3 linked regions of the Pirellula sp. SH-Sr6A genome follow. The protein of the gene in region 2 interacts with the protein of the main gene of each other region in a pairwise test. Links are inferred from orthologs where the notes say so. Each region holds a gene or a part of one and is shown on either strand. Other genes may lie near its edges.

Region 1 (7,513 bases), 2.3 Mb from region 2 along the record:
TCGGTATCGCTGCAACTCCGCTCGCGGTCGCGCTCATGGCTGCCCTTGCGCTGGGACTCTACGAGTGGCGGGCCGCTTCCGATCTCCAGAAGAAGATTGCATCGTACCAACAAACGGGTGAACCCTACGATGACGCGTCGCTCGATTCCTGGTATCAGGCGGGCACCCATAAAGAGGGAACGCAAGCTTGGCTAGACGTCATCTCCGCGATGCAAATATCCAGCGTCGCTCAAGATCTGCCCATCCTCGGAAGCGACCACCCATTGCCCTTCGAACTTCGTTCAGGCGCGGAGTGGGGGGATGCCGAAAACGTGGCAGGATTCCTCTCTCTTATGAAGCCCGTACGAGCACAAATCTTGGAGGCATTGAAGTTTCCGAAGCCTGTGTACTTTCCTATCGAGTTTCACGGAGTGGACACACTTTTGGTTCATTTGCAGGAAGCGAGGTCGATTTCTCGGCTGCTGATGCTCGATTTTGAATACGCCTATTACACCGGGGATACGCATCGGGCTATGGAGGACTTGGATGCGATGCTAGGAATTTCCAAGGTCTTCGATTCGCCGGGTTTTCTAATCTCAGAACTAATTACTGCTGCGCTGAGAGGTATGTACACCGAGTCCATCCTTCGTTCATTAACCCACAATCAATGGAACGAAGCGGATCTGGAGAAACTTCTTTCCGATCTGAAATCACCCCATTACACACCGGAGCGATGGAAGAACAGCATCCACGGGGAGCGTGCGTTGAGCGGGACATTCTCGTCTCGTGAGTGGCGCGCAGGCGAGCAAATGGCCCTCACTCTTTTTCCATTGACTCCTAGCGGCCGACTGAAGCATTTGAACTGGATGGATGAAGTTGCGGGACTGCATCGAGTCCCTCTCGCATCGCTGAAAACGGCAGGTAGGGAACTGAACGAACGGATCCGAGATCATATGTCTGGGCCCAGTTTCGATGGTTCGGCCGTCTATATGGGGATGGTTTTCCCTGCGGTGGAATCGGTGGCGAACGCCTTTGTTCGAACCGAAAATACTCGGCAATGGGCACGCGTGGCAGTAGCGATTCGGTTGTATAAGCTTCGCAAGCAGCAGTGGCCGACGAGCCTCTCCGATCTGCACGACGTCGACCTGGGACCGGCCGACGTGCAACTCGTGGAAGGGGGACGCTACGGATACGAAGTAGAAGATGGAACAGCCTATCTATGGACCACAGACTTTGGTACGGGCAATCTCAGTCCGCAGCGGCCCGTTGAAGTACATAAGGATGATGAAAACGGCAAGCCGTCGAATCTCGTCATCCTGCGCTAGGTCGATGTCCGCGGACTATTTCGAGGTTAGTTCAAACTTGATGTCCGTCGTGTCTTGATCGGGAATCGTGAGCTTCAATCCTGAGGTGGTGAATGTGGAGTACTTCTTTGGGAGGCCATAGGCCACATTGACAACGGCTTCTCCACCTTTTTCTCCTTTGTCTTGGACCACGGTTTTCGTGATTTCGACTTTGTACGAGCCTGGAACAGCGCCCGCTTTTTCGTCAAAGGCTTTCAACGCGAACTTGCCATCTTTGTCGCTGACGCCTGCGGCGCTATAAGTCCCCGCATCGGGGATCAGAACGATGGTGGCCAAGTCGACGGGTGTGCCGTCTAGGGTCACGACTCCCTGCGCTTTGACCGTTTTCGGAAGATCGCTCTTCGGTCCGCAACCCAACCAAACGGCGAAGCTACAAACGCCGAGACAGAACATCGAGCGTGATAGAAATGACAGACTCATAAATTGCATCGTTAAGTAAGGGAATAGGTGGTTGTTAAACAAGCAGCTTCACCGGAGCCGCTCGAGAAAAGCCGAAGCCCACGGGCTTCGGCTCGATTCGTGAACAGACTCGATCTTAGAGTTCGTTGGAGAAGACATCGCCCGCGGCCTTCGTCCCCATCGCTCCCCAGACACCGAAGGGGCTGATCCCTCCGCCACCAGCCGCAGGTGCGACAGCCGCAGCATTCCCGGAGTCGATGTTTTGGGAAACGAATCGAACGCTACCGTCGGCCATGGCGATCTGCGCTCCCCCAGTGTGCTCGCTACCTGCGCTATAGATACCACCAAACCAGTGTGGGGAAACCGAGCCGCTGCTCACCATGCACGAGGGAGAGTTTGGCGGAAGGATCGTAGTCACACCGTTGAAGAAGACGTTGCCCGCCCAAGCTCGATAGCCACGAGCGGTATCCCCGGTGAACACGAGCGATTGATTCACAAACGTACGACCATTCCACTGCGCTTTGCAACTGAGGGGAGCGTAGGTGGCTGGGTCGCTGGCGATCAAGAGAACCATCCCGATCGACTGCTGCGAATTAGGACGTCGGAACTCAGCCACCGCCACCGTGTTGCTGGTCCCGTCCGAGATCTCACCGATCTTGGGGAAATTCAATCGTCCGAAAATTCCACGGTTGTTGATCGAGCGTTTTTGACCGGAGAGTGCTGCATCGTTTCGTTCTTCGGTTGAGCCTTGAACAATCTGCGACATCGCATAGTTGTCGCCCGCGCAAAAACCGTAGTTTGAAAGACCACGCGTTCTGTTGTTATCCGTTGGCTCCGAGACACCGCTGCTGCTGGGACACTCTAAAAACGGGACACGAACGCGATAAACGTTGTTTCCATTCCATGGCTCCAGATTGTTGTTGCTCATATCTTGGAACAAGGCGTTCTGCTCCAGAAAAGGAAGGAGCGCGTAATGACCGGACATGCAAACTCTTTGCGCCGCGCCTTGGACGCTACCCGGGTGTGCCCCTCCTGTCCCCAACTGCATCGCGGGGAATCGTTTGAAGGCGGATTCGTAGTTGTGAATCGCCAATCCCAACTGTTTCAGATTGTTCCCACACTGCATCCGTCTGGCCGCCTCCCTCGCCGCTTGAACGGCTGGTAGCAAAAGTCCGACCAAAATGCCGATGATGGCGATGACCACCAACAATTCGACCAACGTAAAGCCCCGTCGCGATGGATTCCATGAGCGCCGCATTTCGAAATCTCCGAAGAACAAAGATTAGAAGACCACCCTCCGGCTCGCTGTCGAAGGTTGAGCTTTGATCTTATCAAACTAACTAGGGTTAGATAAAGCGCTTTGCGCGCCTTTTGAGAGAAAGTAATCTACGAAAAAATAAGATTCGATACTAAAGCAATAACCTGTTTTGGAAACGCGCTTAAAATGCCATTTAGTGGCAGGTTAATCTTCTTTGTTGCACTACTTTGGGAATTATTTTCACCACCAAAAGAGGGGGGAGGGGCGAAGACGGGCGGACAAGGGGCGGAAATGATTGAGTTCCGCGGCGGTATCAAGGTGCGGCTTCGGCTGACTCGTGTGCGAGCTTGAGACGGTCTGCCGTCGGGAGTCTAGAGCATGTCCTGGGGATCGATGTCGATGAGGTAGAGATTCTCACCCGGCGGTTTGGTGGAGGACTGGATACGCGAGAGCAAAGCATTGAGTGCGGCGGCGTCCTGAGAAATCAGCATCGCATGGAATCGATAGTGCCCCCGCAATTTAGCGATCGGGGGAGGTGCAGGGCCGAGAACTCGAATTTTGGCCCCGACGCGCGCGATCTCTAGCTGAATCTTCTTTACCACCCCTTCGGCGAATTCATTGGCTTCGACCTGATCAGGCCCTCGAAAGATGATTCGAGCTAATGACGAGAAGGGTGGATAACCAAATTCTTCACGCTGCTTGAGTTCTTGGCTGGAGAACATCTTGTAATCGTGTTTGCAAGCCGCCACGATCGCGGGATGGTCCGGTGAGTAAGTCTGAACCAATACTTCGCCGGCTCGATCGCCGCGACCGGTCCGCCCCGCGACTTGTGTGACCAACTGAAATGTCTTCTCCGAGGCTCGGAAGTCAGGGAAGTGCAGTGTGGTATCGGCATTGATCACGCCAACCAGCAGCACATTCGGGAAGTCCAATCCCTTGGCGATCATTTGGGTGCCGAGCAAAATCTGAACTTTCCCGCCGCGAAACTCGGCGAGCACTCGCTCATGACTCCCCGGCTTTTTCATCGTGTCGGAGTCCATTCGTGCAATGACCGCGTCTGGAAAGCGAGCTTGAACCTCCATTTCCAATTTTTGTGTCCCCAATCCGGCGAATCGGATGGCATCGAATCCGCATTTCGGGCAAACGTTGGGGGCAGCAATCGTGTAATCGCAGTAATGACACGTCGCCTTGCTTCCATCGCGATGGTGGGTTAACGGGAGGTCGCAATCGGGACAACTCACGACGTGTCCGCAGGATGGACACTGAATCGAGGTGGCATAGCCGCGGCGATTCAATAGAAGAATGGTCTGACCCTTTTCGGCCAACGTTCTTTCGATCGCTTGCAAGAGAGGTCTCGACAACGAACCCCGATTGACGTCGATTCGCGTCGATCGCAAATCGATCGTTGTCACTTCGGGCAATGGTCGATTCAGAATGCGCCTTGGGAGGGACACCATTCGGAACTGCCCACGACGGGCGCGATGAAAGGTCTCAAGCGAGGGGGTTGCCGATCCCAGAACCAGCGGGATTTTTTCAAGAGCCGTTCGGTGAATCGCAACGTCTCTCGCATGGTACCTCGGTACAGTCTCTTGTTTAAAAGTATTCTCATGCTCCTCGTCCAAGATTACCAATCCCAAATAAGGAGCGGGTGCAAAGATCGCGCTCCGTGGCCCAATGATGACTTGCGCATGTCCATCGGCAATTCGGCGCCATTGATAATGTCGCTCAGGACCACTCATGCTGGAGTGAAGGACGGCAACGGACTGGAAGCGGTGCTGAAATCGACTTCGCGTTTGCGGTGTAAGACTAATCTCTGGGACTAAGACAATCGCTTGTCTGCCATACGAAACGACTTGTTCAATTGCCTGCATGTAGACTTCGGTTTTACCGCTCCCGGTCACACCATGCAAAAGAATCGTCGAATGCTCTCCCGATTCGATCGACTGGAAGATGGTCTGCAACGCCAGTCGCTGATCGGCGGATAATGCAGGTGCAGGGATTCGTTCGAAATTTCCTGGTACTGTCGATGCGTCAAAGGTCATGACTCGCTCCGTATAGGATTCGATCAGACCGATATCGCGGAGCTTCTTAATCACTCCATCCGAACATTGAGCGAGATGCTTTAGTTGTTCGATCGAAAGTGGCTCATCGGCGAGTATCAACTGCTGGAGCGTTTGACGTTGTTTGGTTGGCAGCGCCGTGACTGCCCGTTCTTCACTCGCTAATTCAGAAGGCCTGAGAAGGGTCTGATTGCGAGTCCCCGCCCCGGCACGCACGCCGGCAGGTATCACCGCCTCGAAGACTTGCCCCAACGGCACCAAGTAGTAGCGACTCATCCACTGAATGAGCTGGAGCAACGATCCATTGCAAAGGGGCTCGTGATCCACTGTTCGCAGAATCGGTTTGAGACTGCTTTGCGGGACCATCGCCATCTGAATCGACAGAACATAGCCGACGATCTCTCGATTCCCTTTTCCGAGAGGGACGACGACGCGCATCGCGGGCTGGACGATCCCCGCTAGTTCGTCGGGGATCCGGTAATCGTATGGACCATAGGGGGCCTCGGGAAAGACGACCGACGCGGATGGAGTTTCGTTGGCGGCATCAATCTCCCACGGCGCTCGATCGTCTGGAAACAATTCCCCTTGGTGCAACTCCATGGATGTTCGCGTTAGGAGACGCGACCTTCGATTTCGGCGACGACATCATCCACCTTGACCCGCCATTGTTCGAGCGTGTCGCGGTCGCGAATGGTGACGGTTTGATCCTGCAATGACTGCGAGTCGACCGTGATGCAATACGGGGTCCCGACTTCGTCTTGACGTCGATAGCGACGACCGACTGCAGCCTTTTCATCGTAGAAGACGTTGAACTTCTTCTTGAGGGCTCCGTAGATGTCTTTCGCTATCTCGGGCATGCCGTCTTTCTTGACGAGGGGGAATACGGCTGCCTTGTAAGGGGCGATGCGGGGGTGAAGTTTCATGACGACACGCGACTGCATCTTGCCATCCTCGTCAGGCGCCTGGTCCTCGTGATACGCTTCGCACAAGAACGCCAATGTCGCGCGATCGGCACCTGCCGACGGTTCGATGACGTGCGGGATATAGCGCTCGTTGGTGAGATCGTCGCGATACGAAAGGTCTTTACCACTGCCTCGATGCTTGGGTTGACCGTGCTCGTTCAACTCCAGTTTGAGAGGCCGTTCACGCGGATCCAGCTTGCCCTCGGAATGGGATCGCAAATCGAAATCCCCCCGGTGCGCAATCCCTTCGAGTTCGCCATACTCCCCTTCGGGAAGGAATGGGAACGCATATTCGATATCGGCGGTCCCGCACGAGTAATGGCTCAACTCGTCTTGATCATGCTCGCGCATTCGCAATCGATCGCCGGAAAGACCGAGCTCGGTGTACCACTTCAAGCGGCGGTTCCTCCAGTACGCGTACCACTCAGGAGATTGTTCGGGATGGCAAAAGAACTCGATCTCCATCTGTTCAAATTCACGCGACCGGAAGGTGAAGTTGCGAGGGGTGATCTCGTTTCGGAAGCTCTTGCCGACCTGAGCCACACCAAACGGAACACGCACGCGAGTGCTGTCGAGGACATTCTTAAAGTTCACAAAGATCCCTTGAGCCGTTTCTGGTCGCAGGAACGCCGCTCCCTCTTCACCACTCAATGCACCGACGTAGGTCTTGAACATCAAGTTGAATTCGCGAGGGTCGGTCAGTGTATTGATTTCGTTCGCGTCCGGCGCCAAGACGAACGTGCGCTCTTCCGCGGTCAGTTTGTCGAGCGATTGGAAGGAGTCCGCTAGAGTTAGCTCATCCGCATTCTTGCTGCGCAAATTGAAGAACTTCAGCGCGCGCCGCGTCACTTCGTCGTTCTCATTTTCAGGATCAGCAACAACGGTCACGAACACTTTTTGCTCGCCTCGCGAGACCCACTTCCCCCGAACTTGATCGAACCGATATCGCTTCTTGCTCAAACGGCAATCGACCATGAAGTCATGGAACAGATCGTAGTGACCGGAACATTTCCAAACTTGAGGGTGCATCAAAATGGTGCAATCGAGTCCCACCATTTCATAGGGTGACGGTGCCCCCTGAGGCTGCACCAATTCATTATGGCCTTGGCACATATCGTGCCACCATGCATCTTTGATGTTCCGCTTAAGCTCCACTCCCAGGGGACCGTAATCCCAAAAGCCGTTCAATCCGCCGTAGATTTCGCTCGACTGAAACATGAATCCGCGTCGCTTGCAGAGCGATACGAGTTTTTCCATTTGCATGGCTGAAGACGTCTCTGGTGTGAAAGGAAAGGAACGAAAGGGTGTAGTTTACAGCTTCTGAGCCGCGATCAATCGCTTGTGGCCCGCTAAATCTTTGAGGACGGTGATGTTTCCCCACCGACCGTCTTGTTGAAGATTCGATTCCACTTGGTCGGCGATCATCGGGGAGAACTCGCATAGAAACCATCCGGCAGATTTCAATCGCTCAATGGCTTGATGGGCTAATTT
Region 2 (7,476 bases):
AGTCGTTTCGGATAACGAAGCGACGCCAATCCCAAGAGCAGGATCGGCGCCGACGCATGGTTGAATCTTTGGTGGACGGAGCGCCTGGCGATTAAGCCATCGATTCGGCCTTAGCGACCATTTCGGCGGTTACGTCATTTTTCGCTTCGCCGCCGGCCTTCTTTTGCATTTCTGGGTTTTCGGCCCGGCCTGCCAGAACCGCATCCGCCAGTTGTTTGATGATCAAGTCGATGGAGCGGATCCCGTCGTCGTTGCCTGGGATTGGCAAGTCGATTTGGGTTGGATCGCAATCGGTGTCGATCAATGCGACGGTGGTGATTCCGAGCGCTTTGGCTTCACGAACAGCGTTCTTTTCCTTTTTAGGGTCGACGATGACCAAGCACTCGGGCAAGCGATTGAGGATGCGAAGACCGTTCAAGTTTCGGTAGATCTTTCGATACTCGCGGTTGAGCGAGGATTGCATCTTCTTCGAGTACTCGTTGATGCGTTCGCTGTTCATGATCGTTTCCAATTCGTCCAATCGCTTCATTCGATCACGAACGGTTCGGAAGTTGGTCAGAGCGCCACCCAACCATCGTTCGCTGACGAATGGCATTCCGCAGCGGAGAGCTTCCCGTTGAACGACTTCGGATGCTTGACGCTTGGTTCCGACGAACAGCACCAAGGAGCCTTGTGCGGCGACTTGGTTCAGGTATTTCTTCGCTCGAAGCATTCCGCGAAGCGTTTCGCGGATGTCGATGATGTGGATGAGGTTTTTTCGGCCGTAGATGTACGGCTCCATCTTGGGGTTCCAGCGGCTCACTCGGTGTCCGAAGTGAGCGCCAGCCTCGATCAATTTTTCGACTAACTCGTTGGCCATATTTCACTCTCCGTGGTCTGGTTGTTCCTGCAATGCAAGCCCCGGCCAAGAGGCTGTGCACAGGCAACGGCATTCGCCGTCACCTTCTGCGGTATCGAACAACGGGTAAAAAAACAAATCCCCCGGAACTATCGGGGGATTCTCCATCAAAAGATTAGCCTATGTAAGGGAGTTTCGTCAATCCGTGATTGCCGTCCCAGGGGGGCGAATGTCAGGCAAAACGTTAGACTTTCCCGCCTCCACGCCGGAGATCGAAGACCCATCGAGCGAGGGCCACATCTCCTTCGAGCCCGAGTTTTTCGAGGATTCGTTGGCGATGTCGCGCAACGGCTTGGAAGCTAGTCCCAGAACTGGATGCAATGGTCTTCATGGAGTTCCCGGCGACGAGCAACTCGAGTACTTCACGTTCTCGAAGGGTGAGGCTGCTAAGTTTCTTCTCGGCATCGATTTGGGCCTGCAGCTCCTGTTTCCGTTTTTCCGATGCGTCGTACGCGTTCCGTATGCAACTGAGAAGCTTGTCCGGGTCGACCGGTTTGGCCAAGTAATCGCTGGCTCCGGCGTTGAAGGCGCTCGCGCACCAGCCAATATCGTTTTGGGAGGTCACGATGAGAATGGGAATCTTCCAGCCCGCATCCCGGATCCGGCGGATCAGAGAAGTACCATCGGTATCCCCAAGCTCCAATTCCAGAACAATACATCCAAGAGGCTCGGACTGGATTAGGGACAAAAACCGTTCGGCAGAGTCAAACTCGATGACCGTGTAGCCCGCCCCATCGGCAAGCTTCTTCACCACCCCTCGCGCCTTCGGATCGCTATCGACGATGTAAACGGTCATGTAGACGTTTTCGAGTGAGGGCACGGAAGAGGCTGCGTACGAGTGCGAATCCAGATATTGAAGAGAAGTTGATGCTGTTAACGAGGAGCTCATTGCTGGTCTTTCGATTGGTCACTACCAAGTTAGTTCACGAACTGCGTCCGAGCTCACAAGCCAGCCGCACGAACGAGAGGTTGCATCGTTTTTTGGCCGATACTTAAACACAAACGCCTACGAAAGGTTTCGCGCATCGAAGAAATCTTCCCTTCGGTTCCGCTCGAAAAGTCAGGCTTGTTCCTCGATGCTTCCATAGCGATCTCGTTTGAAAAATAGTGCAAAAATGCAGGGAAAGTACTCGTTTCCATAGAACGGCTTGAAAAGTCCCTCGATGGCCGTTCAATTATTCAACGCTCTCGGCGATGTGTCGCTTTGGGTTGACGCAAGGGCGTCGTTCAAGCATCGGTCTATTCGGTGCATAAGTTTGTTCGATGCCGGCCACGATTCCATGGTCCATGCGGTTCTACGCGCGAAGATTGGTTCCGACGGTCCGCTTCGTGTCTCATCGGGAGGGGAAGAAACTGCACGGAGTAGTTTACATTTTGGGCAAGTGACGGAGAAGGCAATTCTTCTCGAACTTCGTCCAGACCGAGCAACTCGAATAGGAATCCCGCGCAGAGCGTCTATCATACGGATTCCCTTCCTATCCGCTTTTTCGACGATCAAGTTATGAGTGAAACCCCTACTTCCTCCGACGGCTACGAACCGGTTGCCCGCCGTTTGCCTCCTCGAGCCGAAGAAGCCATCTTGGCTGGCACGCTCCTCGACTGGGACTGGCTGGGTCTTCGTAAGAAACTTGGGATTCCCGATCTCGAAGGATTGAAGTTGGTCAGTATCTCCTCCGGGCGGCACCAGGCCGCCGAAGGGCTGGCTCGTCACACGGCGGGGGAACAGCTCCGGCTTCAGGTCCAATGCTTCCACATCGATTCCTTCCAGGCCAGTCGGACCGAAGGGCATCTTCAGCTGGCGGAAGATAATTCCCCGGTCCCATCACCTGGGAATGTCGAGGTGTTGTGCGATGCCGATCTTCCCGACTCCCGCTTCCACGCCGGCCTCCTTTCGCTGGTGACGACAGGCGAAGGAGAGCTTTCCAGGGATTACATTCAGCAGCTTTTCCATCACCTGGTGCTCGGAGGGGTGCTCTTCGTGTCGGTCGATAATCCGGACGATCGCTGGGTTCTCGATCAGCTCAAGACCTTCGAGCGCAGCGTGAAGGTTCGCAAGCACGAGCAGGGAACGGTCTACTGGATTGAGAAAACAGCAGAACTCAAGAAGCGCAAGGATTTTGCTTGCGAGCTCGCCTATCGGGACTGCGATGAGCTGATCAAGATGGTGACGCGTCCCGGAGTTTTCTCCCATCGCCACCTCGACAATGGAGCTAGGCAGCTGCTGGATGCGGTCGACGTCTACCCAGAGTCCAAGCTGATCGATATCGGCTGTGGTGCCGGTTCGGTGGCTCTCGGCCTAGCGAAAAGGGATCCGAGCGCCCGCGTCCACGCGGTCGACGCCAACGCCCGTGCGATCGATTGCGTGCAGCGGGGAATTCGCCTCAATGGGCTGACCAATCTGACGACCGAAGTGAATTGGACAGGCGTTTACGGGGAGCCCGGCTCCTACGACATGGCACTCGCCAACCCGCCCTACTTCGGCGACTTTCATATTGCCGAGAAGTTTCTTGCGGCCGCTCACCGTTCGCTGAGGCCTGGCGGGAGGTTGGTGTTGGTGACCAAGCATCCCAACTGGTACGAGGCTAATTTGGGAAGGTGGTTTGAAGAGGGTGAATTGTTTCCGTCCCGGCGATACCACATCGCATCGGGGGTGAAGCCGAAGGCCTAGCGGTCTTTTGCTTGGAACGCGTTTTTCTGGAAAAGCGATTCTGCACAGGCGGTCTGGGGGGAGGGGTCCGTGGAGATCCCAGACGGACGTAACGCCCGGAGCCAACAGGAAACTAAAAAGCCAACAGGAAACCAAAAAAGCCGGTTCGAAGAACCGGCTCTTTTTCAATGCAGGAATGGAGGTGGCTGGGTGAGGCTCCTACTTGATCTCGCCGTAGCTCCCCGGATCGAAAACTCGATTCGGAGACCTAGTTGGCGGCGGTCGGAACCACCCACACCTTGAGTTCGGTGCCGACTTCTTGGTGCAATTGAATCTTGACCGTGTAGAGCCCCAGTTCCTTGAGAACCCCTTCGAGTCGTACTTGCTCGCTGGTGATCGTAAAGCCGTTGGCCTTGAGAGCGGAGACGATCTCGGTTGCGCCGACGCTACCGTAGAGATGTCCTTCGTCGTTTGCATTGGCTTCGACGTTGATCGATTGCTTCGACAACTGATCGGCGAGTTGGCGGAGGGAAGCGAGTCGTTGCTTCTCGATTTCCGCTAGTTTGGCGCGGTGCTTATCGACCATTCGCTTGTGGTGGTCGGTGGCGACGATCGCCAAGCCTTCTGGGAGGAGATAATTGTTCGCGTGCCCAGGTTTGACTTCAACGACATCCCCTGCTTTGCCGAGATGCTCGACGTTTTGGATGAGCATCAGCTGAATACCGCCATTCGGTCCCTTGGGAAGACGAGGAAATGTCGGAGTACGCATCTTTCGTGTTGTCATTTCAAATCACTAACCAAAGCGGTTTTAAAATAATGTTCTGTATTAAAAGGGCATGTCTTCGTCGATGAAGCCACCATCCCCAACCTCCGACACGTGCATATCGGGAGAAACATGTTGTTCCTGATCTGCAAATCGGTTGCCGTTGCTTTGCGGCCTAGGAGCCCCCGAGCCTTTCGACTCATTGCGGCTCCCGATCAGCTGCATGCGATCGACGATCACATACAATTTGCTTCGCTTCTGGCCATCCTTTTCCCAAGTATCCTGCTTGAGTTTGCCCTCGACGAAGATCGGGGAACCCTTGCCTAAATACTCGGCGACGACCTCTGCGGTCCTACCGAAAAAGGTTACATCGACGAAGGAGGTCTCATCGACCCATTCGCCTGCTGCATTCTTTCGCCGCTCGTTCACGGCAATCGCGTTTTGACATACCGCCAATCGCGAGGTGGTGTATTTCAGTTCGATGTCTCGAACCAAATTTCCAAGGAGAATAACTCGATTGTAGCTAGCCATGTTGTGCACTCCCGGTCTCTAAGCCGTTAACGGCAACGTTTGGCCGAGCCCGAATCTCTTATTCGTCCTCAACCTCGGATTCTTCTTCATCGTCGGCACCCACGCCAACGCCTACGGGCTGTCGTTCGAGAGCATCAATGGGCACAACAACTTTTTCTTGGGCGTGCGCCACCAACGCATCGATCAATCGCGGATCGATTTTGGTGAACATGAAACGGAGCAAGCTCTCGTTGAGCTGGCAAGTCCGATTCAGTTCTTTGAGCTTCAATGTATCGAGTCGGAAATAGGCAAGCCAGTAGGTACCCTTGTTGTGACCGTTGATCGGGTAAGCAAGTCGCTGCTCGGCCCACAATCGGCATACCAAGATCTCCCCACCCAAATCTGCGATCATCGATTGAACGGAGGTGGCAACACCACCCGGGTCGCGGGCGTAGTGATTGCTATCAAACAAAAAAAGGCATTCGTAAATTCCGGTAGCCAACTTTTTCAACTCCTACGCTGTTATTCGCGATCCCTTCGCCGGATCGCCTGTGTTTTCGAAGCGACTAGTCGCTCCCTGGGGATGTGTCCGATGGTTTCTGTTTAGGTCTCTTCGGCGAACGAGGTTCCGACGCGTTGAACAAATTCATCGCAACGTCGATCCCATCGCTCCACCAACACGCAATGGCCGCATCCGCGCGAACCAACGCTTGGTCGACGACTTCTTTGTCGGCGGCCGCGAATTTGCTCAACACATAATCCGCGGTCTCCCACCTATCCGGCGTCGGGTCGATCCCGATCCGAAGACGCGGGACGTCTTGGGTGCCCAGGCAACGAAGGATGTCCTCCAACCCTTTTTGCCCACCACTCGAGCCCGATTTGCGAATCCGGAGCTTGCCCAAAGGCAAACTCAAATCATCGCAAACCACCAGTATATTCGCTGGCTCGATGCGGTAGAACCTTGCAAACTGTGCAACGCACCGTCCGCTCAAGTTCATATAGGTCAAAGGCCAAACCAAACAGACATCCTGCCCGCCCTGCTTGACCTTTGCAAACTGGCCTTCAAATTTAGTCTGCAAGCTCGGCGAACCAAGCTTCCGATGGACTAAATTTAAACATTCAAATCCAATGTTGTGCCGGGTCCAATGATACTTGGCCCCTGGGTTCCCGAGCCCTACCACCATCGACATTCGTGAGGGGGTCAACTCCACAACCGAAACCCACTAGCTAGCCGAATCGGCTGGCTTCTCCTTGCGGATCAACTCGGGCTCCGAAGCTCCCGACGCTGCAACGGCGGCTTCTTCACCCGCTGCTACCGCTACTTGAACCACGACGATCGAACCAGGCGTAACTGCCGACGCTCCCTCTGGAAGCTTCAGCTCGCTGACGTGAATCGACTGACCTAGCTGCAAATGGCTGATGTCGCACGAAAGGAACTCAGGAATCTTCGCCGCGGGGCAGCGAATCACCACTTCGTGTGCCACAAATCGCAATTGACCTGCAGCGGTCATCGCGCCAGGGGCTTCGCCATGCAAATGGACAGGCAACGTCACATCCACCGTTTCCGTTTGCGAAACGCGTGCGAAATCGACGTGGATGACGTAGTCACCCATGCTGCTCCACTGCACCGATCGCAACAAAGCTGTATCGGTCACGGACCCGGTCAGATTGACCAGTTTGGTGCCGTGCTTGATCAGCTTGTTGACCGTGTCCAAAGGCAGGGTCAAGCAAATGTTTTCTTCGCCGTGACCATAGAGAATTGCAGGCACCAAACCCTTTTCTCGGATCTTGATCATTGCACGCGAACCAACTTGTTCGCGCTTCGCTACTTCGATTGTTTCAATCATTCCTAAGCTATTCCGGTGCCAAAATAACGACACGCATGGACAAGTCCACGCAATTTAGGTTTACGATCGCCGCGCGGAGCGGCCGTCGTTTTCGTTTGGGGAAAGCCCAGGAGTATGACGAATTTGCCGGTCGACGCAAGTGCAAATGTACTTGTCGATTTCCGTTCCTCCCCTATGCTGGGGCCATGGCAAAAAAATCTACGAACTTTGACTACATCGAACCCATCGGTTACCGCGTGCTCGTCCGTAAAGACGAGCCAAAACGGGAAACTCGCGGAGGGATCGCACTCCCCGACGCGGCGGAAATCCCCACCATTACCGGACGAATCGTTACGATTAGCCAGCAGATCGAACACGATGAGGATGTGCCCCTCAAACAGTACGACAAAATTCTTTTTCACCCCAAAAACGCAATACCCGTCGATTTCGAAGTCGACAACCAACTTTATGTGATCCCCGTAGAAGATGTGGTTGCGGTCTTCCGCAGCAAGCCGCCCGCCGATCTCGACTAGTCGAATGCGATTGGCCAGCTGCGATCGGCACTGGACGGCTGCGGTGACCGAGTCGACCTTTTCAGGGATCTTTCATCAGGAGCAGGAATAGCCATGCACTCCCACCCCCATCCTGCTGATCCCCAACCTCCGTTTCCTCCGAAAGATCCGCGCTCGGTCACGCGTTCCGGGCTTCACCCAAAGGGTCGCAAAGTCTGCGATCGGAGGAATTGGATCGCTGCCGCGGCTGCCCTTTCGGTCCACACCCTGTCTCTAGGCTCACGCATTCGCTGCCTCGACGCTCAAGAGTCCTCCGGAAC
Region 3 (7,375 bases), 400 kb from region 2 along the record:
TGACTTGTTTATGACCGGCCATGCCGGCTGTTCCGTATCGACCGCCCTCGGATTGAAGAGCGGCGACGATCTTCAAAATGAAGGAAGTCGAAAGAGCATCGCCGTGATCGGGGACGGAGCATTTCCGTCGGGGATCGTCTTTGAAGCGATGAACAATGCCGGGGAGCTAAACTCGGACTTGATCGTCATCCTCAACGATAACAAGATGTCGATTTGTCCACGCGTCGGTGCGGTCGCCAATTATCTGGATCGTTTGCGAACCAACCCCTTCTATACCGGGCTCAAGAGCGAGGTAGTGAAGGTACTCAACAAGCTCCCGCTGTTCGGCGATCCCGCAGAGAAACTCTTGGCTCAAATCAAAGAGGGGGTCAAGGCGGGGATGGTCGGCGGCATGTTGTTCGAGGAGTTTGGATTCCGCTATATCGGTCCGATCGACGGCCATGACATCCATCTGATGCGAAAGTACTTGGAGATGGTGAAGAATCAGAAAGGTCCGACGTTGCTCCATGTGGTGACCGAGAAAGGGCGAGGATACAAGCCCGCGGAACGGGATCCCGTCTACTTCCATACTCCGCCTGCATTCGAGGACGAAGATGGTTCCCCCAAGGTCCGCTCCACCCTGGAGAAGCCTGCGTTCACCAACTTCGCTCGCGATGCCATCTTGAGCCAGATGCATAAGAATGAAAAGGTGACGGTGATGACCGCGGCCATGTGCCAAGGGAACAAATTGGAACCGGTTCGCGACGCCTTCGCCGATCGCTTTTTTGATGTGGGAATCTGTGAATCGCATGCGGTCGCTTTCGCTGCTGGCCAAGCCAAAACCGGGTTGCGTCCGATCGTTGCCATTTATTCGACCTTCATGCAACGCTCGTACGACCAGATCTTTCAAGAAGTATCGCTGCAGAATCTTCCGGTTTGCATGATGATGGACCGAGCTGGATTGACCGGCCCGGATGGTCCGACGCACCACGGTGTGTTCGATATTGGCTACATGCGCGTTTTCCCGAATATCGTCATGATGGCTCCTGGGGATGCCACCGAAGTAGAACCGATGCTGGAGTTCGCGCTGCAGCACAATGGTCCAACTTCGATCCGCTATCCCAAATCGTCTGCATTGACGTTTGAACGCCCGTGCCAGCCGATCGAGCTTGGGAAATCCGAAACGATTCGTTGGGCGACCGATGGCGCCATCATCGCGTGCGGTGCCATGTTGCAGCAGGCCTTAGCCGCTGCAGATCTTCTCAAGCAAGAGGGGATTGAGGTAGCGGTGATCAATGCGAGATTCATCAAACCGCTCGACACGGAAATGCTTGCACAAGTGTTCGAAGAATGCCGATTTGTCGTGACGGTTGAGGAAGGTGCCTTGATGGGTGGATTTGGTTCGGCAGTTCTGGAGACGGCCTGTCAGCACGGTTGGGATACTCGAAGTCTCCGGACGCTCGGATTGCCCGATCGGTTTATCGAGCATGGTGAAAGGAACGACCTCCTCGCCGATCTAGGCTTGGATGCAGCTGGAATCGCAGTCGCCTGCCGAACTCTCAGCGCTCGTTACTCCGACGCTAGCCACGCGGGAGTGTGATGCCACGTGTCTGAACACTCCGTTGCATCTTGGAGGTCCCTGGGGCGCGAGAAACCTCGCGTCGTTGTGCTCGCTGCACCGAATCGACCCCGGGTGGAGTCGGAGTTGCCGAAACTGCTGCCTTGCATCGAACGTCATGCCGAAATTGTCGCGGTCGACAAAGCGTTTGAATATGACTTTGAGCATTGCACTTCCGATCTCGTCGTGGTGCTTGGCGGGGACGGGTCGATCCTGCAATCTGCGAGGCAGATGAAGCATCGGCAGAAGCCCGTGTTGGGAGTGAATCTCGGGAAGCTCGGATTCCTGGCGGCGATACAACCCGACAAATTCATGAATGTTTGGCCCGAAATCGCGAAGGGGCATTTCACCCTCACCAGTCATTTGATGTTGCAGAGCGATGTGTATCGCGGAGACGAATTGCTCCATTCGATGATCGGGCTGAACGAAGCGAGTATTCTCGGGGGACCGCCTTATTCAATGCTTTACATCGATCTTTTCATCGACGCAGCCTTGGCCACCACCTATGCGTGCGATGGCTTGATCATCAGTACTCCCATCGGTTCGACGGCGCATAATTTATCCGCAGGGGGACCGATTCTACGCCGAAATCTGCAAGCCTTTGTGATCTGTCCGATCAGTCCCCATACCCTGACGATGCGTCCGGTTGTCGATACGGCGGATCGGGTGTTTGATCTGATGCTCCGAGTCGATCATCCCACCGCGAGCTTGGTCGTCGACGGACGGGTGGTTTGCCATCTAGAACGAGATATGAAGGTTCGCATCGCTCGCGCGGATTCGTCCTTTCAGTTGATCGGTGTCCCTGGGCATGATGACTACCAAGCCTTGAGAGACAAGCTGGGGTGGAGCGGCAAGCCCAGGTTGGCGGAATAACTATGGGGTTGGAGAAGTCCGAAGCGATCCTGTTGCGTTCGGTCGCATGGAGCGAAACAAGCTTGGTGGTGACTCTGTTCACCCGCACCCATGGTAAAGTCTCCGCGGTGGCCAAGGGGGCTAGGCGGCTGAAGAGCCCGTTTGAGAACGCGCTCGATTTATTGGCCAAGTCCCAGATTGTCTTCATCGAGAAGCTGAACGATACCCTCGATATTCTTACCGAGGCCAAATTGGTGCGTCGGTTCAAAGGTGGTCAACATTCTTTGCTATCACTCTACGCAGCCTATTACCTCGCTGAGCTGACGCATGTGCTCACCGAGAACCATCAACCCATGGAGGAACATTTCGACGTTCTCGATGCGTCGTTCGTTAAGTTGGATGAAATGGAGGATCCTGCGAAGGTCGTGCTTCGATTTGAGATGGAATTCCTGCGAGCGCTTGGTCATTTACCGACGTTTGAGCTTTGCGCGGGATGCGGGAATTCTGTAGAGTCCGGGCGGAACCGAAGCTACTTGTTCGGAATCGACGCGGGAGGAGTGCTTTGTGATTCTTGCCTCGCAGGTCAACGGTATGTCCTGCGATTGCGCGAGGAGACAATCACTTTCCTGCGAATGGTTGCATCGGACGGCGATGGACTGGTCGACAGCGTGGGTAGTTACCGGGACCTATCCCCCACCACGCGAGGCGAAGTTCGATTTGCGATGGAGAAGTTCATTACCCATTTAGCGGATCGGCGATTGCGACTCATGGATTTCTTGGAGGAACTAAAACGTTGAGGAAGACCAAAAAGCTTCATAGCCTCCGGGTGAACCCTCGCACTTGGATGGTGCAGATCGTGTCTGGGATTGCACCTCAGATTCGATGGATGCATTTCGCCTGGGTCGTTTCGCTTTCCGGCTGCGCGACGCTGGGACTCACCAAGAAAGAGGACGAATACGATCTGGCCAAGCGAGCGATCGAGGGGTACCAAGACGCCGAAGGGAACTACGTGCGTCCCGAGGGGCGACTCGCCGAAAAACAACGGAAGAGCAATATGCCCGGATTGCTCAAAAATGTTCCTTTGATCGGAACCAGGCCCGCCAATCCCACGCTGGCCAAGACGCAGTTTCAACAAGCGGAGGAGACCTATCGCCAGGCCATCGACTTGTTCAAACAAGCGCAAAGTAGCCCGGAAGAGTCCCGTGATTCCCAGATCGCCGCGGCCGCTGAGTTGTTTGAAAAGGCTGGGAAACAGTTCGACGAGGCAGGAAAGAATTGGATCAGCTCCTACCTGCATCAAGACTCGCTTCTCATGGCTGCAGAAAGCTATTTCTTTGCCGAGCGCTATCCCAAGGCAGAAGATCGATACGTCAGGCTGGTGAAAGACTACCCCCGCACACGCTATCAAGACCATGTCGACAAACGGCGGATGGAAATCGGACTCTATTGGAACCAGTTCGATGATCAGTTCTACCATGTGAACTTCACCGACAAACGGAAACCGTGGAATGACACAGCCAAACATGGTATCCGCGTTTTGGAGAAGATGCGGCTCGACAGTCCGACGGGGAAGCTTGCGGATGACGTAACCATGGAACTGGCATCGAGCCATTTCCGAAATCAAAAGTGGATCGAGGCGCTCAATACGTATGACGAGCTCATCATGACATATCCCGATTCCCGACATCTCTACAGCGCTCATTTGCTCGGCATCAAATCCGCACTCGAATCCTATCGAGGCCCCGATTATTCCTTCGATCCGTTGGACAAAGCGGACAAGTTCTTCCGGAATTTGAAACAGTTTCCGGAGGATTATCGCCGCGATAAAGATGAGATCGACCGCATGTACACCGAGTTGGTGAATCGCAAAGCGGAGAGGCTTTATCACAATGCGGAGTATCGATTCAACAAAGGGGAGGCAGGCGCGGCGCGGTTAAAGTGTGAGGAGATCATTGAAAAGTTTGATCAAACCGCCTTTGCACAACCTGCCCGGGATATGCTCGCCAAGCTGAAAGAGATGCCCGATGAACCGACTCCGTATTTGTCCGAGTTGACGGTTCTGTTTCCAAGTCGCGATAAGACCGCTCCGCTCCGCAAACCCCTTCCTGAGGAAGTGATCGAGTCGGACCGCAAAGAGCGCGAAGCGAGAACGGCAAGGCTCTTGGAATCGACTCCCGTCGAAGGCGGAGTGATTCGAAGATGACCAAGAGCCTCGCGGGTGGAGTATTCCTGTTGCTCCTGTCGGTTTGTATTCCGGGATGTTTGGGATACAACATCGGCACGCGCAGCTTGTACCGAAACGATGTTCGGACTATTCACGTTCCGATCATCAAATCCAATTCATTCCGACCGGAGTTGGGAGTACAGCTCACCGAGACGCTTCAAAAAGAGATCGAACGAAGAACCTCCTACAAACTGGCCGATTTGGGTACTGCAGATTCCATTCTTACCTGCCGGATGACGGGCGATTCCAAACGAGTGATCGGCGAAACAGGAACGGACGAACCTCGTCTGCTTCAAACGGTGATGTCTATCGAGATGAGTTGGGTCGATCGACGCAATCTTCCTTTGGTCGAGACACGTTTTCTGCCACCTGGAGAGACGAGCTTCCTCTTTTCGGATAACGCGGACTTCGTTCCAGAAGCGGGGCAATCGATTTCGACGGCGAATATGAGAGTGGTGGAGCGATTGGCGAACCACATCGTCGATCAGATGGAAGCCCGCTGGTAAGGATGGATGATGCGAGCGGTGTTGCAGCGTGTTTCGAAAGCATCCGTAACGGTTGAAGGAACGGTTGTTGGCAAGATCGATCGAGGATGGATGGTTCTCCTCGGAATCCGCAGGGGAGATTGCCGCGAAACAGCAAAATGGCTTGCGGAAAAATGTGTCGGACTCCGAGCCTTCAGCGACGAAGCAGGAAAGATGAACCTATCGGTTCGCGATGTTTCGGGCTCGATGTTGATCGTGAGTCAGTTCACGCTCTACGGCGATTGCATCAAAGGCCGGCGACCTAGCTTCGATCAAGCGGAGGAGCCGGGGATCGCAAACGAATTGTATGAGTTTTTCTGCGAGCAAGTCGCCGCGCAAGGGGTTTCGGTCGAAAAGGGAATCTTTCGTGCCGACATGCAGGTATCGCTCGTCAACGACGGTCCGGTAACCCTGATCGTGGAGCGATGATAAGGCTCGACATGCTGCTAGAAAGTCGATAACTCAATCGCAGCTCGCACAGCATGCCTAGCAAGACAACGGGTAGGAGTGGGATTTGCCAGAGCGCATACACATCGGGCGCGAGCACGAAGGCAAGTGATAGGGTGACAAAGTAACAGATGCCGCGTCGCGGGTCAGTCGCCAGCATCCAAACGATCGGAAGCAGAAGGATGCACAGATCGTAATGGTAAAAATGAGGACTGAGCAGGATCGTCGCCAGCATCCACGTCATCCAGCGTTTGGGATCGTTCCAGCGCGATCGATCTTCCACGGCGGCGAGGAGCGCATAGAGGGCTAGCGGGAGACTGATGGCCATCTTTCCCCACCCAGACCAACCGATAGGCAGGCTGCTCGCCAAGCTGATCAGATTGCAGGACCAATCGAGATGAAAACCGTGTTGGTCGGTGTAGCGACCGGCGGTCGATGCGATGGACAGAAATCCGGCCCATGCTTCCTGCGGGAAGAACCATATGGCAGCCCCCCAAAGGACTGCCGTCGACAGAGCCATCCCACCTAAAAATCGCCATCGGCGATCGAGGACCATCAAGAGAGGGAGGAGGAAGCAGAGAGTCGGCTTGATCGTTACTAGACCGGCCACCAGTCCTGCTGCAAACCATCGCTCCTGTTTCAGCCAGCGGCATACGATCACAAAAAGGAGGAGCCATAGAACGCTCTTTTGCGCCAAGGTGATCGATAGGAGTAGAGGCGGAAAGAGGAGCACTGCAATCCAAAGATAGGGACGTACGCCTGGTGCTTGTCCCTCGATGGACTGCAGAAGAATCGATGCGAGGCAAGCGGCGCTGAGTAAGAACGCCAGCCAGCCCATCACTGCAAAGCGATACGGCAAGGCTCCCCAGGGGGAAAAGAAAAGATAATGGGGAGGTGGGTAGACCGGAGGGAAAAACTGATTGGCATCCCACTCAAATCCGGTGACCATCGGCTCGTGTTGCGAGGCGATGAATTGTTCGGAGTAGACCGACCCGATCTGTCCGTTCCAGATCATGTGCCCTCCGATCCATTCCTGCAAAAAGTCCGCGCCGTAGGGTGTGGATTGGAGGATGGTGGACCATTGGTAGTTGGGAGAAAAAAACAAGTAGATGCACCCGACTAAAAAAAACGCCAAGACGGGTAGCAATTGCCGATACGGCCAAGAGGTTGTGAGGGGTCCGTTGGTCGACGACGCGGCCGTTGGCGATTTGAAATCGTTGGCGCAGTTGTCCAGCATCGTGGGAACCCACTCGCGGTGGTGAGCATCAAAAGGGAAAGCGGTTTTCGGGGATTGTTCCCCATCGGTGGAGCGTAGGTCGCTGCGCGGCGAAGGTGGAGTGAAACAAGCCGCAGAGAGAGAAGATCCGAGTGGGGATCGCAGAGGGATCGATAGAATCGGAATAACCGGATCCACTCGATCAGAACCTTGGACACCCTCGCGGAAGCAGATTAGGGAGGATGTCCAAGCGTTCTCTAGATCGTTGCCTTAAAAGGAGGCGAGAGATGAGTGCCTTAGTCCAATGCGTCGAAGCCAGAGGTAACGGCCGCGGCTTTGGGTTTCGACTCTCGCAGGCCGCGGCTGAGGATATCTCGCAAAAGAGGCGAGTAATCTTCGTAACGGGCTTCGTCGGCGGGGCCATCGGAGTACTGGTAGATGGCATCGCGGGGTTTTGCCCCCAACGCAATAAGCGTGCTCGAGACCGTGCCGTAATCCGCGCCGCGCATCACCAT

What was found. Proteins that work in one complex are often made in the same cells at the same time.
Region 1: the proteins of VN12_RS19265 (region 2) and priA interact in binary tests that used the Escherichia coli proteins (3 or more experiments, as listed by UniProt). The link is inferred for Pirellula sp. SH-Sr6A from one-to-one orthologs.
Region 3: the proteins of VN12_RS19265 (region 2) and recO interact in binary tests that used the Escherichia coli proteins (3 or more experiments, as listed by UniProt). The link is inferred for Pirellula sp. SH-Sr6A from one-to-one orthologs.

What each region holds. Positions count from the first base shown.
Region 1 is NZ_CP011272.1:2,718,123-2,725,635, reverse strand. Bases 3,017-6,053 are described here. They hold priA (primosomal protein N'), read right to left. Parts: upstream 5,661-6,053; coding sequence 3,372-5,660; downstream 3,017-3,371. Other genes in these bases: VN12_RS10680 (glycine--tRNA ligase), read right to left, coding at 5,672-6,053. Also shown: VN12_RS10700 (hypothetical protein), read left to right, coding at 1-1,304; VN12_RS10695 (carboxypeptidase-like regulatory domain-containing protein), read right to left, coding at 1,320-1,763; VN12_RS10690 (DUF1559 domain-containing protein), read right to left, coding at 1,879-3,000; more of VN12_RS10680, read right to left, coding at 6,054-7,279; prmC (peptide chain release factor N(5)-glutamine methyltransferase), read right to left, coding at 7,334-7,513.
Region 2 is NZ_CP011272.1:4,991,946-4,999,421, reverse strand. Bases 3,106-6,105 are described here. They hold VN12_RS19265 (single-stranded DNA-binding protein), read right to left. Parts: upstream 4,840-6,105; coding sequence 4,372-4,839; downstream 3,106-4,371. Other genes in these bases: VN12_RS19250 (50S ribosomal protein L25), read right to left, coding at 6,042-6,105; pth (aminoacyl-tRNA hydrolase), read right to left, coding at 5,385-6,002; rpsF (30S ribosomal protein S6), read right to left, coding at 4,898-5,320; rplI (50S ribosomal protein L9), read right to left, coding at 3,814-4,329; VN12_RS19275 (class I SAM-dependent methyltransferase), read left to right, coding at 3,106-3,566. Also shown: rpsB (30S ribosomal protein S2), read right to left, coding at 92-859; VN12_RS19280 (response regulator transcription factor), read right to left, coding at 1,083-1,718; more of VN12_RS19275, read left to right, coding at 2,400-3,105; more of VN12_RS19250, read right to left, coding at 6,106-6,665; VN12_RS19245 (co-chaperone GroES), read left to right, coding at 6,851-7,177; VN12_RS19240 (DUF1570 domain-containing protein), read left to right, coding at 7,271-7,476. UniProt on the Escherichia coli protein: Plays an important role in DNA replication, recombination and repair. Binds to ssDNA and to an array of partner proteins to recruit them to their sites of action during DNA metabolism. Acts as a sliding platform that migrates on DNA via reptation.
Region 3 is NZ_CP011272.1:4,590,247-4,597,621, reverse strand. The notes cover bases 1,461-4,359. They hold recO (DNA repair protein RecO), read left to right. Parts: upstream 1,461-2,472; coding sequence 2,473-3,246; downstream 3,247-4,359. Other genes in these bases: bamD (outer membrane protein assembly factor BamD), read left to right, coding at 3,243-4,359; VN12_RS17600 (NAD(+)/NADH kinase), read left to right, coding at 1,586-2,470; dxs (1-deoxy-D-xylulose-5-phosphate synthase), read left to right, coding at 1,461-1,579. Also shown: more of dxs, read left to right, coding at 1-1,460; more of bamD, read left to right, coding at 4,360-4,652; LPS assembly lipoprotein LptE, read left to right, coding at 4,649-5,179; dtd (D-aminoacyl-tRNA deacylase), read left to right, coding at 5,186-5,626; VN12_RS17575 (glycosyltransferase family 87 protein), read right to left, coding at 5,589-6,881; VN12_RS17570 (NRDE family protein), read right to left, coding at 7,157-7,375. UniProt on the Escherichia coli protein: Involved in DNA repair and RecF pathway recombination.